4 regions of the Streptomyces sp. NPDC018026 genome follow, and region 1 is predicted to be linked to each of the others. Evidence: riboswitches for the same ligand, from Rfam matches in the RefSeq annotation. Region 1 holds a riboswitch; each other region holds the start of a gene.

Region 1 (4,180 bases):
ACGGTCACCCAAGCCGTCAGCGCGCGCCGCACGTCCGACCACGTCGTGCGCCCGGCCGCCAGCAGCGGGTTGAGGGTGGGCTGCGCGAGGAGGGCCGCGTACGGCGAGCCGAGCGCGTGGGCCGCCGCCCCCGCGTCGAGGACGTGGTCGCCCAGCCGGACACCCACCGTCCGGTCCGCCCGGTCGGCCGAGCCGGGGATCGAGAACACGCCGTACGGAAGGTTGTGCGGGCCGAAGGGGTCGCCCTCGGGGACATCGAAGGGGGGCATCGGGTGCTGCCTCGCTTTCGTGCTCGCCATGTGCGCCGTGCGCGCCGTGTGTGCCGTTGTGTCACGTGATCGGGGTGCGTCACGTGACACACGCGGTCGGCCACACGTTACGGGTGACGTGCCGCTCTTGGGCAGTACCGCCGAAGGCGGCGGCGCCCGGTCCGGGTTCGGAGACGGAAGACGCCGCCGGGAGCGCCCGGAGGGCAGGTGGTGTGCCCTGCCGCTGCCAACCCGGTGCACAGGCCTTGAATCGGCTTTAGCCGATGATGTGTCAGGTTTCGGACATCATCGGACATCATCGGGCGTCGTCTTGCAACGCCGTGCGGGTTCGAGCGCACTCGCTACGCCCTCGTTCGGAAGCGGTCACGGGTGAGTCGGACGGGTGCGGTGTCCGTATTCTCTGATCATGGACCGCACCGCGTATTCACTCGTCGCCACCGACCTGGACGGCACGCTGCTCCGAGGCGACGACACCGTCTCCGACCGGTCGCTGGCCGCGCTGGCGCGGGTCGCCGGGGCCGGTGCGCGGCACCTGGTGGTGACGGGGCGGCCGGCACCCCGGGTGCGCTCCCTGCTCGACCGGCTCGGCTGCACGGGGCTCGCGGTGTGCGGACAGGGCGCGCAGGTGTACGACGCCGGCGCGCACCGGATGCTGTGGTCGGTCACCCTGGACCGGGAGCTGGCCGAGACCGCGCTCGGCAAGATCGAGGCCGAGGTGGGCCAGGTGCACGCGGCCGTGGACCAGGACGGCGTCGACGGGCTGACGCTCATCGAGCCGGGCTACCTGATGCCCCACCCGACGCTGCCCGCGGTGCGTGTCGAGCGGCGTGCCCAGCTGTGGTCCACGCCGATCAGCAAGGTGCTGCTGCGCCACCCCGACCTGACCGACGACGAACTGGCGGCGACGGCTCGCGCGGTGGTCGGCTCCCTCGCGACGGTCACCATGTCGGGGCCCGGCACGGTGGAGCTCCAGCCCTGCGGCATCACCAAGGCCACCGGTCTGGCGCTGGCCGCCGAGCACCTGGGTCTGGAGCGGCGGCGGACGATCGCCTTCGGGGACATGCCCAACGACATCCCGATGTTCCAGTGGGCGGCCCACGGTGTCGCCATGGCCGGCGCCCACCCCGAACTCAAGGCGGTGGCCGACGAGGTCACCACGACGAACGAGGACGACGGCGTGGCCGTCGTCCTCGAGCGGATCTTCGGTACCTCTTAGGCGAGGTTCAGGCGGTGTACGGCTCAGTAGGCGCTGAAGACGTTGTCCATCGAGCCGTAGCGGTCGGCCGCGTAGTTGCAGGCGGCGGTGATGTTGGCGACCGGGTCGTACGGGTCCCAGGAGGTGCCCTCGACGTGGTAAGCCTGGAAGGTCGGGTCGATCACCTGGAGCAGACCCTTGGACGGGGTGCCGTTGATGGCGTTGATGTCCCAGTTGTTGATGGCGAGCGGGTTGCCGGAGGACTCACGCATGATGTTGCGGTGAATGCCCTCGTAGGTCCCGGGGATGCCGTGCTGGGCCATGATGTCGAGCGACTCGCGGATCCAGCCGTCGAGGTTGTCCGGGTAGGCCGTGGCCGCCGTGGTGGCGGTCGTGGCGGCGGCCGGGGTGGCCGCGGAAGCGGTGGTGGCGCCGATGAGCGGCAGCGCGAGCACCGCGGCACCGGTGCCGGCCACGGCGAGCTTGCGGGCGAGGCGGCTGGTGCGGGCGGGTCGGTTCTGACCGTTGGCAGACATGCGGTGTCCCTCTCCTTACGCCTACGAGGTGAGCTGTCGGGTTCGGGCGGGGAGGTGCCCGGCCGTGCCCTGACGGGTACGGCTTCACCCCGAGCCGCTCCGGTGGTGACCGGTGCGGCGACTTACCTGGGTCCCCCGCTCCTGCCGGCGAGTTTGTTGGGTGGATGACTGTGCGACGGGCGGTGGCAGGATTCGGCGTCCACCCGACAGGCCGGGAACGTATGCGAGAGCACATGTCCGGAACAAGTGCAGGAATCACCCAACATGCCTGTTGACCTTGGTCTGAGGCGTTTGAGGCTCTTGATCCTTTGCTGCTGCCAATCCCCAACTGGCTTGCGGGGCAAAGGGAGGGCACAGGTTCCGCCGGGGTTGCCTGTGGGTTGCGCGGAGTGAGCCAACTCACTGACTTCAACAAGCACGGCAAATGGGGCATTAACCCCAACTGGGAGCCAACCGGCCGCGGGTGGGGACGGCTTCGGGTGTCGAGCGGGAGGACGCGGGCAGCGGGGGAGGGGTGGGCGTGTCGATCGGGTGACGTTCTCGAAGTGCGGGCCGTTGGGAGGAGTGATGGGATCTTCGGTGGCTGCTCCGGCCCGTTCGCCCTCCGGCTCCGGCTCGTCCCCTCTGGCGATATCAATCAAAATCTGCTCATATCACCTGATCAAAAACATACCGTTCATGATCCGATACCGACCAGCCTGTAACGGTGGGCGCTAGCGGTGATCGAAACGTGACCGGATACGCTGACTTGAGTGGTGGCAGCGACCTATCGACAAACCAGGTAATCGCCAGTAGACACCAGCAGACAGGAGACCCCTCGTGACCGTCGTCGGGCCGTTCGGGCTGAGCGTGCGGGACCAGGCTCTGGAAGCCGATGTCCAGGCCGGATTGGTTGCTGTCGAGGAAGGGTTGCTTGAGGCAACCAAAAGCGAGGTGCCGTTCATCACGGAGGCCGCCCAGCACCTGGTGCGGGCCGGCGGGAAACGGTTCCGGCCGCTGCTGGTGATGCTCTCGGCCCAGTTCGGAGACCCCTACGCCCCCGGGATCGTGCCCTCGGCCGTGGTCGTGGAGCTGACCCACCTCGCCACGCTCTACCACGACGACGTGATGGACGAGGCCGCCGTGCGGCGCGGGGTGCCCAGTGCGAACACCCGCTGGGACAACTCGGTCGCGGTCCTCACCGGTGACTTCCTGTTCGCCCGCGCCTCCCAGATCCTCGCCGACCTCGGCCCCGAGGCGGTCCGGGTCCAGGCCCTCGCCTTCGAACGGCTGGTCACCGGTCAGATCCTGGAGACGGCCGGCCCGCAGGACGGCCGCGACCCGGTCGACCACTACCTGGACGTGCTGGGCGGCAAGACGGGCTCCCTGGTGGCGGTCTCGTGCCGGTTCGGCGCGATGATGTCCGGCGCCGACGAGACGGTGGTGGACGTCCTCACCCAGTACGGCGAGCGGCTCGGCGTCGCCTTCCAGCTCGCGGACGACGTCCTGGACATCGCCTCCGACTCCGACGAGTCCGGCAAGACGCCCGGCACGGACCTGCGCGAGGGCATCCCCACCCTGCCCGTACTGCGGCTGCGCGAGCGGGCGGCCCGGCTGGGTCTCGCCGAGGACATCGCGCTGTGCGAGCTGCTCGACTCCGACCTGAGCGACGACGCGCGGCACGCCGAGGCGCTGCGCCTGCTGCGCGCCCACCCCGCGCTGGAGCAGGCCCGCCGGGACACCGTCCGGTACGCGGAGGAGGCCCGGGCGGCGCTGGCCCCGCTGCGGGAGTGCGACGCGAAGGCCGCGCTGGTGGAGCTGTGCGACGCCGTGGTCCACCGGGCCGGCTGACCGCCGCCGGACCGCCGCCCGCGGTCCGTCGCCGCCTCGTGGTCCCCGCCGGCCCCTACGGGGCGGGGGAGCCGGTACCCCTGAGTGTCATCCCGCAGGAGTAGGCGGAGTTGAGCCCGCGGTCTGACGCCTGTGCGCCGGGGATTTGGTCAGATGGACACCACGGAAAAACACCAATCCTCACCGATTCGGGTGAGAATGGCGGCTCACGGGTGAACGAGTGCGAGGTCGTGAGACAGCCGCCGCCGACGACGGAGGTAGGGCACACATGGCACCGATCGATTCCGACGACAACACGACCGCCGGGGAGGGCGAGGAGCTGCGGGCCGGACGGCGCAAGGCCGCGCGGT
Region 2 (4,180 bases), on a different contig from region 1:
GCGGAGCGGCGCGAGGAGCTGCTGGGCGCCGCCATCGAGCAGATATCGGCGCGGGGCGTGGCGGCGTTGCGGATCGCCGACGTGGCCGCGGCGCTCGGCGTCAGCAACGCCCTGGTGCTCTATCACTTCTCCACGAAGGAGCGCCTGGTCGCCGCCGCGTTCACGCATGCCGCCGAGGACGACCTGGCCCATCTGCGGGGGCTGCTCGCCCGTCGTACGTCGGCGCTGCGCCGTCTGCGGGCGGCCGTGCGGTGGTACGCGCCGACCGGGCCGGCCAAGGGCTGGCGGCTGTGGATCGAGGGCTGGGCGGCGGCGCCGCGCGAGCCCGCGCTGCGGGAGGTCACGCGCGAGCTGGACCGCCAGTGGAAGGCGGCGATCGCCGGGGTCATCGCCGAGGGGGTGGCCGCCGGTGAGTTCTCCTGTCCCGAGCCGGACGCCGCGGCCCTGCGGCTGACCGCGTTGCTGGACGGGCTGGCGGTGCAGCTCACCTCGTACACGGGCACGGTCTCGCGGGCCCGGGCGCAGGAGTGGGTGGACGACGCCCTTGCCCGGGAACTGGGCCTGGAGCGGGCGGCGTTGACAGCGACGACGCGGCGTTAGCGCCCGCCGGGACACCGGCCCCGCCGGTGCACCGCCCCCGCGCCGGGACAGCACCGGCCGTCGCGTCAGGCCACCGAGGCGATCCGCGTCTTGATGTCGTCCGGCGACAGCGTCCCCTTGGCCGTCACGTGGTCGCCCGACGACTCGCCCCGCAGCCGGCGCCCGATCCACGGCACCAGGTACTCGCGCGCCCAGTGCACGTCGTCGCGCCGTACGTCGAGCGTGCCGCGCGGCGGCAGGGGCGACCAGGGCTGGTCCGGGTCGGCCGGGACGCGCAGGCCCAGGGCCTGCCCCGCGCGCAGCGCCACCCGGGTGTGCCCCTCCGGCGACAGGTGCAGCCGGTCGGCGTCCCACGCCCTGCGGTCCTGGACGCTCCGCAGCGACCACAGGTCGAGCACCGGGCAGCCGTAGCGGTCGGCGATGGCGCGGACGTGCCCGTTGTACGTGGCGATCTTGCCGCGCAGGTGCTTGAGGACGGGCACCCCGCGGGTGTCGAACCCGGTGGTCACCAGGACGGTTCCGGCCGCGGCGGTCAGCGCGGCCACCGCCAGCTCGAACCGCTCGGCGACCTCGTCGGGATCGGTGCCGGGCCGCAGGATGTCGTTGCCGCCGGCCGCGAACGAGACGAGGTCCGGCGCGAGTCCGACGACCCGCGGGAGCTGTTCCGCCACGATCTGGTCGAGGAGCCTGCCGCGCACGGCGAGGTTCGTGTACGTGAAGTCGCCCTCGGGGCGCCGGTCCGCGAGCAGTACGGCGAGCCGGTCGGCCCAGCCGACGAACGCCCCGTCGGGGCCGTGGTCGCCGACGCCCTCGGTGAAGCTGTCCCCCACCGCCACGTACGACCCGATCACTGCTCTGCTGTCACTCTTCGAATCGTCTGCCACATCGGCCCATGATTCACCCTGGAATGTGACCTACGCGACCGTAGGAAGGGATTGACGGGCGGTGAGAAAGGCCACGCCTAAAGTATTCGTCAATTCCGGAATACGCCGGGTCCGGACACACCGAAGGCCGGACCCGGGGATCGGGGTCCGGCCTTCGGGGCGCGGAGGCCGCGCGGCGGAACCGGTCGTCAGACGGAGACGCCGTGCGAGCGCAGGAACGCCAGCGGGTCGATGTCCGAGCCGTAGTCCGGCGTGGTGCGGATCTCGAAGTGCAGGTGCGGGCCGGTCACGTTGCCGGTGGCACCCGAGAGGCCGACCTGCTGACCCGCCGTCACCGACTGACCGGCGGAGACGGAGAGCGAGGAGAGGTGGGCGTACTGGGCGTAGTGGCCGTCGGCGAGCTGGATGACGACCTGGTTGCCGTACGCGCCGCCCCAGCCGGCGGAGACGACGGTGCCCGCGCCGACGGCCTTGAGGGAGGTGCCGGTCGGGACGACGAAGTCGGTGCCGGTGTGGTAGCCGCTGGACCACATGCTGCCGGACTGGTGGTACGGGGTGCCGACGGTGCCGCCCGCGACGGGGGAGGTGTAGCCGCTGGTGGTGCCCGTGGACTGGCTGCCGGTGTCCGAGGAGGAGGCCTTCTCGGCATCCGTCGACTTCTCGGCCGGCTTCGCGGCGGCGGACTTCTCGACGGACTTCTCGGCAGGCTTCTCGGCGGACTTCTGCGCGGGCTTCTGCGACTGCGCGGAGGACGGCGCCGACGACTTGGCGGCCTGGCCGCCGATCGAGAGCTTGAGGCCGGGGTGGATCAGCGACGGGTCGGAACCGACGGCCTCGCGGTTGTCCGCGTAGAGCTTCTTCCAGCCGCCGTCGACGTCCTGCTCGTCGGCGATCTTCGAGAGGTAGTCGCCGCTCTTCACGGTGTAGGTGTGCGAGTCGGAGTTCTTCTCGGCGGCGGCCTTCTTGGCCGACGCCGGAACGGACTGCACGGCCTGCTCGGAAACGGAGTGCGCGGGGGCGGCGTTGGCGGCGGCGGCACCCATCAGCGGGAGCGCGAGCGCGGCGCCACCGGTCCCGGCGACGGCGATGGTGCGGGTCAGGCGCATGGCCCTGGTACGGCGGTGCTTACCCTTCGCGGGCATGGCGAATTCCTCTCCGGCGCCTGCGAGGTGAGCTGTCGGGTGCGGGCTGGAGATGCCCGGCCGCGCCGAAACGCGGCTTTACCCCAAGCCGTTCCGGGAACCGGAACAGGCAGTTCTACCTGTGGGTCCCCCGCTCCTGCCGTGTACGGGTGGTCGATGAGTGCGGGCTCCGGTCGGCGGCAGGATTAGGCGTCCGTCCGGATCGGTGGTGAACGTAAGGGACCAAGACGCACAGGGACAAGCGAGGGGTTGCCCCGACAGGTGTTCCGATTGATCCTTTACGGGAATATCCGGTAACCCTGCGTCGATTTCCACCGCGCGCTTTTACTTGAAGCCCCTTGAGAAACACTTGAATTACGTGAACATGACGGGCAACGCACGGTCACGGATATGACGCTGCTCACGCGCCTCTCATTCACCCTCCGCCATTTCAGGGCCACTTGTCATCAAGGCCGCCAATTCGGACAGAAGGCTCTTATTGGAGCGGAATATGCCTCGGGGCGCCATTTCGCGCACAGGTGATGCCGTATCGTCGGGTGGAGCCCGCCGGCGAGCAGCGGCGGCGGGGCGGAGTGGGAGGAGCCCCCGTGACGCAGCAGGTCCCGTCGACCGAACCCGAGCTGACCGGTGTGCGCAACTTCCGGGACGTGGGCGGACTGCCCACCGTGGACGGGCGGCGGGTGCGGCAGGGGGTGCTGTTCCGCAGCGGTCACCTGGCTCACGCCACCGGGGAGGACGCCGCGTTCCTGGCCTCGCTGGGCCTGCACACGATCTTCGACTTCCGCAACGCGGCCGACCAGAAGCTGGAGGGCCCGGACGTCGACCTGCCGGGCGTGCGCAATGTGAACCTGCCGCTGAGCGACCCGGCCGACGGCGCCGAGTTCTGGAAGATGGTCCGCGACGGCGACCTCGACCAGCTGCGCGGGATCCTGGCCGACGGCAGGGCCGCGGACCGGATGATCGCCTCCTACCGCGCGATCGTCACGGAGCGCACCGCGGAGCACTCCCGCATCCTGCACGCGCTCGCCGAGGACAGCGTCCCGGCCTTGATGCACTGCGCCGCCGGGAAGGACCGCGCGGGCCTGTCGATCGCCGTCACCCTGCTCGCCCTGGGTGTCGAGCGCGAGGCCGTCGTCGAGGACTACCTGAAGTCGAACGCCGCGCACCGCCGCTACAAGGTGCGCCGCAGCGGCTCCGCCGCCTCCGCCTACTCCCCCGAGGTCATGGAGCTGCTCGGTCCGCTGTTCGACGCGCGCGCCGAGTACCTGGCGGCGGCCTTCGAGACCGTCGAGGAGACGTGGGGCGGCGTCGACGCCTACCTGGAGCAGGGCCTGCGGCTCACTCCCGGGACCCGGGAGCGGCTGCGCGAGCGGATGCTGGACTGAGCCACCCGCCCGTGGCGGCGCTACTTGGCGCCCACCTCGAACAGCAGGTAGAGGAAGCCGCCGAAGACGTGCCCCAGGGCGATGTAGATGACCAGCCGCACCCACAGGGCGCGCGGGAACTTCTCCTGCATGGTGCTCATGGCGTCTCTCCAGGGGTCGGGCCGAGGCA
Region 3 (4,180 bases), on a different contig from region 1:
CCGGGTGGCGCTCAGCCCTTGAACCGCGGGAAGGCGCTGCGGCCGGCGTACACCGCGGCGTCGTCGAGGATCTCCTCGATGCGCAGCAGCTGGTTGTACTTGGCGACGCGCTCGGAGCGGGCCGGGGCGCCGGTCTTGATCTGGCCGCAGTTGGTGGCGACGGCCAGGTCGGCGATGGTGACGTCCTCGGTCTCGCCGGAGCGGTGGGACATCATGCACTTGAAGCCGTTGCGCTGGGCCAGCTCGACGGCGTCCAGGGTCTCGGTCAGCGAACCGATCTGGTTGACCTTGACGAGCAGGGCGTTGGCCGAGTTCTCCTCGATGCCGCGGGCCAGGCGCTCCGGGTTGGTGACGAACAGGTCGTCGCCGACCAGCTGGACCTTGTCACCGAGCTTGGCGGTGATGGTGTTCCAGCCGTCCCAGTCGTCCTCGAACAGCGGGTCCTCGATGGAGACCAGCGGGTACGCCTCGACCAGCTCGGCGTAGTACTCGGTCATCTCGGCGGCGGAGCGCGTCTTGCCCTCGAAGCTGTAGGCGCCGTCCTTGTAGAACTCGGACGCGGCCACGTCGAGCGCGAGGGCGATCTGCTCGCCGGGGGTGTAGCCGGCCTCCTTGATCGCCTCGAGGATGAGGTCGAGGGCCTCGCGGTTGGAGCCGAGGTTCGGGGCGAAGCCGCCCTCGTCGCCGAGGCCGGTGGCCAGGCCCTTGTTCTTCAGGACCTTCTTGAGGGTGTGGTAGACCTCGGCGCCCCAGCGCAGGGCCTCGGAGAAGGACTCCGCGCCGATCGGGGCGATCATGAACTCCTGGATGTCCACGTTGGAGTCGGCGTGCGAGCCGCCGTTCAGGATGTTCATCATCGGCACCGGCAGCAGGTGCGCGTTGGGGCCGCCCAGGTAGCGGAACAGCGGCAGGTCGCTGGCCTCGGAGGCGGCGTGGGCGACGGCGAGGGAGACGCCGAGGATGGCGTTGGCGCCGAGCGAGCCCTTGTTGTCGGTGGCGTCCAGGTCGAACATGGCCTGGTCGATCAGGCGCTGCTCGGTGGCGTCGTAGCCGACCAGCTCCGGGCCGATCTGCTCGATGACGGCCAGCACGGCCTTCTCGACGCCCTTGCCGAGGTAACGGCTCGGGTCGCCGTCACGCAGTTCGATGGCCTCGAAGGCACCGGTGGAGGCGCCGGACGGAACGGCGGCACGACCCGTGCTGCCGTCGTCGAGGCCGACCTCGACCTCGACCGTGGGGTTGCCTCGGGAGTCCAGGATTTCCCGGGCTACGACGACGTCGATGGACGGCACGAGCATCTCCTTCTTCAATGTGACGCTTCACTGTGACGCTACGGTCTGCCGCGGTCCCGAGGGACCGCGACGGCTCTGCGGGACCGAGCCTAACCGGCTCCGGACGATCGGCCAGCCGATCGCCCACCCGCTGGACAGAACCGAGAGTAAATTGTTTCCGAACGGAACAAAGGCGGAACATGAAAGTCCCGCCCCGGTGCGTACGGGGGAACACGCACCGGGGCGGGAGTCGCGGGGCCGCCGCCGCTTACTTCAGGTGCAGCTGCTGGCCCGGGTAGATCAGGTCGGCGTCTTCGACGATGTCGTCGTTCAGCTTGAACAGCTTCGCCCAGCCGCCCTTGACGTCGTGCTCCTCGGCGATCGAGCTGAGGGTGTCGCCCTTGACGACCTTGTACTCGCCGTCGCCCTTCTCGACCTTCTTGCCGGTCGGGGTGGTGACGGTCTTCTTGGCGGGCTTCTCGGCCTTCGGCTCGGCGGCCGGGCGCTCGGAGGAGCGGGAGGCCTTCTGCTCGGTGGAGCGCTCGGCGGTGGAGCCGCTGCTCTGGCTCTGCGAGCTCTCGGAGCTGCCGGAGCCGCTGTCCTGCGAACCGCCACCGGTGTACGCGGCGCCCGACAGGCCGGTGCCGCAGACCGGCCAGGCACCCTTGCCCTGGCCCGCGAGGACCTTCTCGGCTATCTCGATCTGCTGAGACTTGCTCGCCTGGTCGGCGCTGGAGGCGTACTGCGTACCGCCGTAGGCGGCCCAGGTGGAGGCGGAGAACTGCAGACCGCCGTAGTAGCCGTTGCCGGTGTTGATGGACCAGTTGCCGCCGGACTCGCACTGGGCGACGGCGTCCCACTCGGACGCGGTGGCGGCGGAGGCGTTGCCGGCCGCCATCAGCGGGGCGGCGACGGCGGCACCGGTGACACCGGCGACGGCGATGACACGGGTGGCCTTGGACGGACGACGGTGCTTGCCCTTGCCGGAAAACAGCATGGTTGATCCCCTCACCGACGCCTGCGAGGTGAGCTGTCGGGTTCGGGCCGGTTGAGTTGCCCGGCCGGGTTCCTCGCGGAACTCGGCTTCACCCCTAGCCGCTCCGGCTCAACTGCCCGGTGCGGCACTTACCTTGGGTCCCCCGCTCCTGCCTGCGGCGCTTGACGCGACGACTGTTCCCGTACGGCCGCTGGCAGGATTCGGCGTTGCGGCTGTCGGGGCCCGCGGTGGCGAGCGGTCATGACCGTAGACACGCGCTCCGCGGATTTTCAAAGACGATCACGGCTTCTGAGACCTATCTCTCACGAGATCCAAAAGGGACATACGGTCTCTAACCGTGACGCGAACTCCCCCTACTTTTCGCCCGATTCGCCCGTGACCGTGAGCGTCTGACCGGGCAGGATGTGGTCGGGGTCGGCGCCGACGACGGTCTCGTTGCCGGCGTAGAGCGCGTACCACCCGCCGTCGACGTCAAGGGAGTCGGCGATGCCCCAGAGAGTGTCGCCGGTGCGGACGACGTAACGCCCGTCCCCGGCCTCTCGCTCGTCACCGTCGCGCGAGGCGTGCCGGCCCGTCGCCGGGTCCGTACGGCCCTCCCCCGCCGCATCCTCGTCCGCGCTGCCGCCGCGGTGCTTGCCGGAGCCGGACGAGCCCTCGGTGCCCTGCGGTTCGGCACTGGCGGAGGGGTCGGATTCGGTTGAAGTGTCCGGCTTGGTGGATTGATCCGCACCGTCGGACGAGTCGCCCGAAGCGCCGCCGGAACCGTCGGACGGGGCGTCAGGCGACGAGGAAGCCGAAGAAGAGGGCGAAGGGGACGAAGAGGACGCACCGGACGTCGACTCCGACGTCTCGGACGAGCCGGTCGAGTCGGACGACTCCGACGACTCGGATGTCTCGGGCGATTCGGTGGGCGCGGGCGATTCGGACGACTTGGTGGTGCCCTGCTCCCCCGAGGCGTCCGAACCTTCCGACGCCCCGTCACCGGCCGAGCCGGAGCCACCGTCCGTGACACCGGGGCCATTGCCCAGACCGGCGAGCAGACCACAGGTCGGCCAGGCGGCGATGCCCTGGTCCGCGTGCATCTTCTCGGCGATTCCTATCTGCTGGGAGCGACTGGCCTGGTCGGCGCTGGGGGCGTAGTCCAGGCCGCCGTACTGCTCCCAGGCCTCCTGGGACAGCTGCAGGCCGCCGTAGTACCCGTTGCCGCTGTTCTGGCTCCAGGCGCCGCCGGTCTCGCACTCGGCGACCTGGTCCCAGTTCGCCGAGCCGGCCGCGTGGGCACCGGTGGCACCGAGCAGCGGGATCGCGATGGCGGAGCCGGTCACTCCGGCGGCGACGACCAGTGCGGGTGCCTGGCGGGGGCGGCGGTGACGACCGTTCCCGGAGAGCATGCGACGACCTTTCACGAGACGACGGGGACCGCGCGGCGGTTGACGCTCGACACCACGCTGATCCGTGAACGTATAGGGAGATCATCGCTTGTCACAAGTTCATGCCGCGCAGATCACGTGAAGATCACAGAGTTGAGCGCGTGTCACTTTTGCGTCGGCGACGGACCGTTGCCCACCGGTGACGCGGGCGGTGTGAACGAGACGGGCAAGGTGCGCAGACCTCGCATGATGAGGCCGCCGCGCCACCGGAGTTCGGCCGGGTCCGCGGCGAGGCGGAGGTCCGGCAGCCGGGTCAGCAGCGTGGCCAGCGCGGTCTGCCCCTCCAGCCGGGCGAGCGGGGCGCCGAGGCAGTAGTGGATGCCGTGGCCGTACCCGAGGTGCTGGCTGTCGCGGCGTGAGAGGTCCAGGGTGTCCGGGTCGGTGAACCGCTCCGGGTCCCGGTCGGCGGCGGCCAGGACGACGAGGACCGGGTCGCCGGCCGCGACGTCCTGTCCGCCGATGGTCAGCGGCCGGGTGGCGAA
Region 4 (4,180 bases), on a different contig from region 1:
CCCCGGAACCCTGGAGTGCGGGACGGCAAGCGGCGCGGACGCGCGGGGCGGCGGGAGACGAGTGGTGCGGCCAGGTGACGTGGACGACGAGGGAGCGGCCGCCAGAGCCGGTGGCCGGCTCCCCGGCGATCCCGTGCCCGACCCGGGTCTCGGGCTCGGCGACGAGGCGCTGCCCGTGCCGCCCTCCGGGCCACCGCCAGTCCGGCGGACCGGGTACGGGCGGGCCTTCGTGCACGCGCTCCCCGTGCTGCTGATCGTCGTCGCCATCCTGTACGACATCTTCACCCCGAGATACTTCACCGCCGGACCCCTCTACACGGCCGCGCCCCTGATCGCCGCCCCGCTCTACTCGCGGCGCGGCACGGCGCTCACCGGCGTCGCCGTGGTCGCCGCGGTCATCGGGCTGCAGCTCGGCAAGGGCGTCATCCACTACGTCGACTCCCTCACCGAGCTGATCACCATCGCCACGGTCGCCGTACTCGCCGTCCTCGTGAACGGCATGGTCCGCCGCAGCAGCGAGCGCCTCGTCTCCGTCCGTGAGATCGCCGAGGCCGCCCAGCGCGCCGTCCTGCCCGAACCCGCCGAGCGGATCGCGGGCTTCGAGATCGCCGTCTGCTACGAGGCCGCGCAGGCCGACGCCTTCATCGGCGGCGACCTGTACGCGGTGCAGGACAGCGCCCGCGGCGTCCGGCTCATCGTCGGGGACGTGCGCGGCAAGGGCATGGGTGCGGTGGCCGCCGTCGCCGTCGTGATCGGCGCGTTCCGGGAGGCGGCCGAGCAGGAGGCGACGCTGGAGGCGGTGGCACAGCGCCTGGAGCGGGCGCTGGCGCGCGAGGGCACCCGACGCGACGGACTGGACGCCTTCGAGGGCTTCACCACCGCCGTCCTCGCCGAACTCCCGCACGGCGGCGGCACCGTCCGCATCGTCAACCGCGGCCATCCGCCGCCCCTGCTGCTCTACGCCGACGGCACCCTCGGCCCGCTGCCCGCCCACGAGTCGGCGCTGCCGCTCGGCATGGGCGAGCTGGGAGTGTGGCCCGACCGGGCGGAGGAGGCCCCCTTCCCCGGCGGGGCCACACTGCTGCTCTACACCGACGGGCTGACCGAAGCCCGGGACGCGAAGGGCGAGTTCTACGATCCGCAGGCGCGGCTGACCGGCCGCGTCTTCCCGCATCCGGCGACCCTGCTCGCCACCCTCGCCGAGGACGTGCGCCGGCACTCCGGGGGCGGCATGGCGGACGACATGGCACTGCTCGCCGTCCGGCGCCCCCGGCGCGGTGATCATGATCATTGTCACGAGCCGTGACAGCGCGACCCCCCTCCGCATAACAACTGATACACCGTCAGAAGAAACTGGCGCGAGAGGGAATACCGAGGCCGGGTCAACTCGCCCGGTTTTCACCGGTCGTGAGGCGTACGTCCCGGCCGTATTCGGTAATGATCAAGAGGAACGGCTTGGAATCGGAGCCTCGCGTCTATTAACGTTCGATAACGCAGCGCGGTCGTCCCAGCCGTCACAGAAGGCGGCTCCGTGCGCACGCGCCGAATCCCGCAAGGGAACCGGGGAACCACCACATTGGGGTGAATCGGGCGTATGCCGCCGTGGAAAACGGTCGGCAGACACCCGTAGGAGACCTTCCTGCTCCGAACCCGTCAGCTAACCCGGTAGGCGAAAGGAAGGAAAGGAGTACGCCCACGTGGCGTCCAACCGGCCTGCCCCCGAGGCCCCGTCCGCGCCCAGTGGGCACGGCACCGACACCTTCGGCTACGACGGCTACCGCACCGAAGAGGGCCCCTGGGAGGAGTGGAATCCCACCGCGGAATCCATCCGCCCCGTACGCGGCCGGCACCGCGTGGCCAAGCAGCGCGGCGGACTCGCCCGCAGCTCCACCGTCCTCGGCGTCGGTGTCATAGCCGCCGTCGGAGCGGGCGGCATGGCCAGCGCGCAGACCGGCAAGCCCCCGGTGTCCATCTCCATGCCGGACCTGCCGAACGTCGGCTCGCTCATGCCCGGGAGCGACGACGAGGCGCCGGAGCCCGAGGGTTCCGCCACCCCGCTCAGCGGCATCACCCAGGCCGTCGCCGCCGACAGCGCGGAGGGCGCCGACACCACCGGCGCCGGCGAGTCGCTGCGGGCCCGGATCATGGCGCAGGCCGAGCAGCAGCAGGCGCAGGTCGAGACCAAGGCCGCCGAAGAAGCCGCCGCCGCGGCCGAGAAGAAGGCCGCGGAAGCCGCCGCCAAGGCGGAGAAGGAGGCCGAGGAGAAGGCCGCCGCCGCCAAGAAGAAGGCGGAGGAGGAGGCCGCGAAGAAGGCCGAGGCCGAGCGGCTCGCGAAGCTGGCCAAGCAGTTCACGCTGCCGACCTCCTCGTACACGATCTCCTCCACGTTCAACCAGGCCGGCTCCCTCTGGGCCTCCGGCCACCACACCGGCCTCGACTTCGCCGCCCCCACGGGCACGCTGCTCAAGGCGGTGCACAGCGGCACCATCACGTCGGCCGGCTGGGACGGGTCGTACGGCTACAAGACCGTGCTCACCCTCGACGACGGCACCGAGCTCTGGTACGCGCACCAGTCCTCCATCAACGTCAGCGTCGGCCAGCAGGTCACCACCGGTGACGTCATCGGCCGCGTCGGCGCCACCGGCAACGTCACCGGCGCCCACCTCCACCTCGAGGTCCACACCGACGGCGGCAGCGGCATCGACCCGATGGCCTGGCTGCAGAGCAAGGGGCTCACCCCCTGATCCGCCCCGCCCCCGACGCACCCCGCTGAACCCCGGCGGTCCTGACGGCGACCCCCCGACGTCAGGGCTGCCGGTTCGCGGGAAATTTTGCCCGCCTGCCAGAATCGCCCGCTCCGGCGCGGTCGTTGAGTCCCTACATGACTTCTCTGCGCAAGCTCGGCTCCTCCGACCTGGCGGTCTTCCCCCTCGCCCTCGGCGGCAACGTCTTCGGCTGGACCGCCGACCGGGACCGGTCCTTCGCCGTCCTGGACGCCTACACGGCGGCCGGCGGCAACTTCGTCGACACCGCCGACTCCTACTCCGCCTGGGTCGACGGCAACAGCGGCGGCGAGTCCGAGACCGTCCTCGGCCAGTGGTTCGCGGCCCGCGGCAACCGTGACGACGTCGTCCTCGCCACCAAGGTCAGCCAGCACCCCGAGTACCCGGGCCTGTCCGCCGCGAACATCAGGGCCGCGGCCGACGCCTCGCTGCGCCGCCTGGGCACCGATCACATCGACCTGTACTACACCCACTTCGACAAGCCCGAGGTGCCGGTCGAGGAGATCGTCGGCGCGCTCGACGCGCTGGTGAAGGCCGGAAAGGTGCGGCACATCGCCGCCTCCAACATCTCCGCCGAGCGGCTCGCGGCGTCCCTGGAGTTCTCCGACCGCGAGGGCCTCGCCCGGTACGTCGCCCTCCAGCCGCACTACAACCTGGTCTCCCGCGACACGTACGAGGGCGAACTGCGCGACCTCGCCGAGCAGGCCGGTCTCGCCGCCGTGCCGTACTACGCCCTCGCGTCCGGTTTCCTCACCGGCAAGTACCGGCCCGGCACGGAGGTGGACAGCCCGCGGGCGGGCGGTGCGGCCAAGCACCTGGAGACCGAGCGGGGCCGCCGGGTGCTGGCCGCCCTGGACGAGATCGCCGCGGCCCACGACGCTCCCGTCGCCACCGTCGCCCTCGCCTGGCTGGCCGCCCGGCCGACGGTGGCGGCGCCGATCGCCTCCGCGCGCACGGTGGAGCAGCTCCCGGCGCTGCTGGGCGTGGCCGAACTGAGCCTGACGGAGGACGAGGTGGGGAGGCTGACCCGGGCGTCCGCCTGAGCGGGCGCGGCGCGTCGCGTCGCGGATCTACGGCCGGTGCGGGCCGGGCGTAGGTCCGTACGGGTGGTACGGCGGCAGGTACGGGTTGTGCGGGGCCTGTGTGGCGTAGGGGGCCTGCGCAGCGTAAGGACCGGGTGCGGTGCGGGGGCCGTACGCGCCGTACGCGCCGTGTGTGCCGTGCGTGCCGCCGTACGGATACGCCCACGGCGGCATCGGTATCGGCACCGGCGGTGGGGCGGTGGCGCGGGCCGCGTGGTCCAGGGCCGGGCGGGCGAGGTCCCGCAGGTGCCACAGGACGTCCAGCAGTGCCCGCTCCCGTACGGCGAAGTCGGCGCCCGCCCTGCCCCGGCGGCC

Evidence for each region. A riboswitch is a leader RNA that binds a small molecule or an ion and turns the genes downstream of it on or off. The one in region 1 is predicted to bind cyclic di-AMP.
Region 2: another riboswitch for cyclic di-AMP. It lies ahead of ACH4D3_RS04665 (peptidoglycan DD-metalloendopeptidase family protein); the one in region 1 lies ahead of ACH4D3_RS15635 (transglycosylase SLT domain-containing protein).
Region 3: another riboswitch for cyclic di-AMP. It lies ahead of rpfA (resuscitation-promoting factor protein RpfA); the one in region 1 lies ahead of ACH4D3_RS15635 (transglycosylase SLT domain-containing protein).
Region 4: another riboswitch for cyclic di-AMP. It lies ahead of ACH4D3_RS26120 (M23 family metallopeptidase); the one in region 1 lies ahead of ACH4D3_RS15635 (transglycosylase SLT domain-containing protein).

Annotation. Positions count from the first base shown of each region.
Region 1 covers NZ_JBIRFY010000004.1:347,586-351,765, forward strand. Annotated here, with positions in the region: gene fahA (fumarylacetoacetase) at 1-269, opposite strand, end outside; gene ACH4D3_RS15630 (HAD family hydrolase) at 676-1,485, shown strand; gene ACH4D3_RS15635 (transglycosylase SLT domain-containing protein) at 1,509-2,000, opposite strand; cyclic di-AMP (ydaO/yuaA leader) riboswitch at 2,005-2,208, opposite strand; gene ACH4D3_RS15640 (polyprenyl synthetase family protein) at 2,820-3,830, shown strand; gene ACH4D3_RS15645 (outer membrane lipoprotein carrier protein LolA) at 4,099-4,180, shown strand, end outside.
Region 2 covers NZ_JBIRFY010000001.1:1,141,216-1,145,395, reverse strand. Annotated here, with positions in the region: gene ACH4D3_RS04675 (TetR/AcrR family transcriptional regulator) at 1-600, shown strand, start outside; gene ACH4D3_RS04670 (SGNH/GDSL hydrolase family protein) at 666-1,451, opposite strand; gene ACH4D3_RS04665 (peptidoglycan DD-metalloendopeptidase family protein) at 1,673-2,626, opposite strand; cyclic di-AMP (ydaO/yuaA leader) riboswitch at 2,631-2,788, opposite strand; gene ACH4D3_RS04660 (tyrosine-protein phosphatase) at 3,214-4,011, shown strand; gene ACH4D3_RS04655 (DUF6126 family protein) at 4,032-4,151, opposite strand; gene ACH4D3_RS04650 (helix-turn-helix domain-containing protein) at 4,148-4,180, opposite strand, start outside.
Region 3 covers NZ_JBIRFY010000012.1:94,078-98,257, forward strand. Annotated here, with positions in the region: gene eno (phosphopyruvate hydratase) at 12-1,292, opposite strand; gene rpfA (resuscitation-promoting factor protein RpfA) at 1,540-2,268, opposite strand; cyclic di-AMP (ydaO/yuaA leader) riboswitch at 2,272-2,438, opposite strand; gene ACH4D3_RS30620 (transglycosylase family protein) at 2,622-3,659, opposite strand; gene ACH4D3_RS30625 (cytochrome P450) at 3,803-4,180, opposite strand, start outside.
Region 4 covers NZ_JBIRFY010000009.1:21,323-25,502, reverse strand. Annotated here, with positions in the region: gene ACH4D3_RS26125 (PP2C family protein-serine/threonine phosphatase) at 80-1,306, shown strand; cyclic di-AMP (ydaO/yuaA leader) riboswitch at 1,531-1,686, shown strand; gene ACH4D3_RS26120 (M23 family metallopeptidase) at 1,698-2,744, shown strand; gene ACH4D3_RS26115 (aldo/keto reductase) at 2,882-3,826, shown strand; gene ACH4D3_RS26110 (PrsW family intramembrane metalloprotease) at 3,854-4,180, opposite strand, start outside.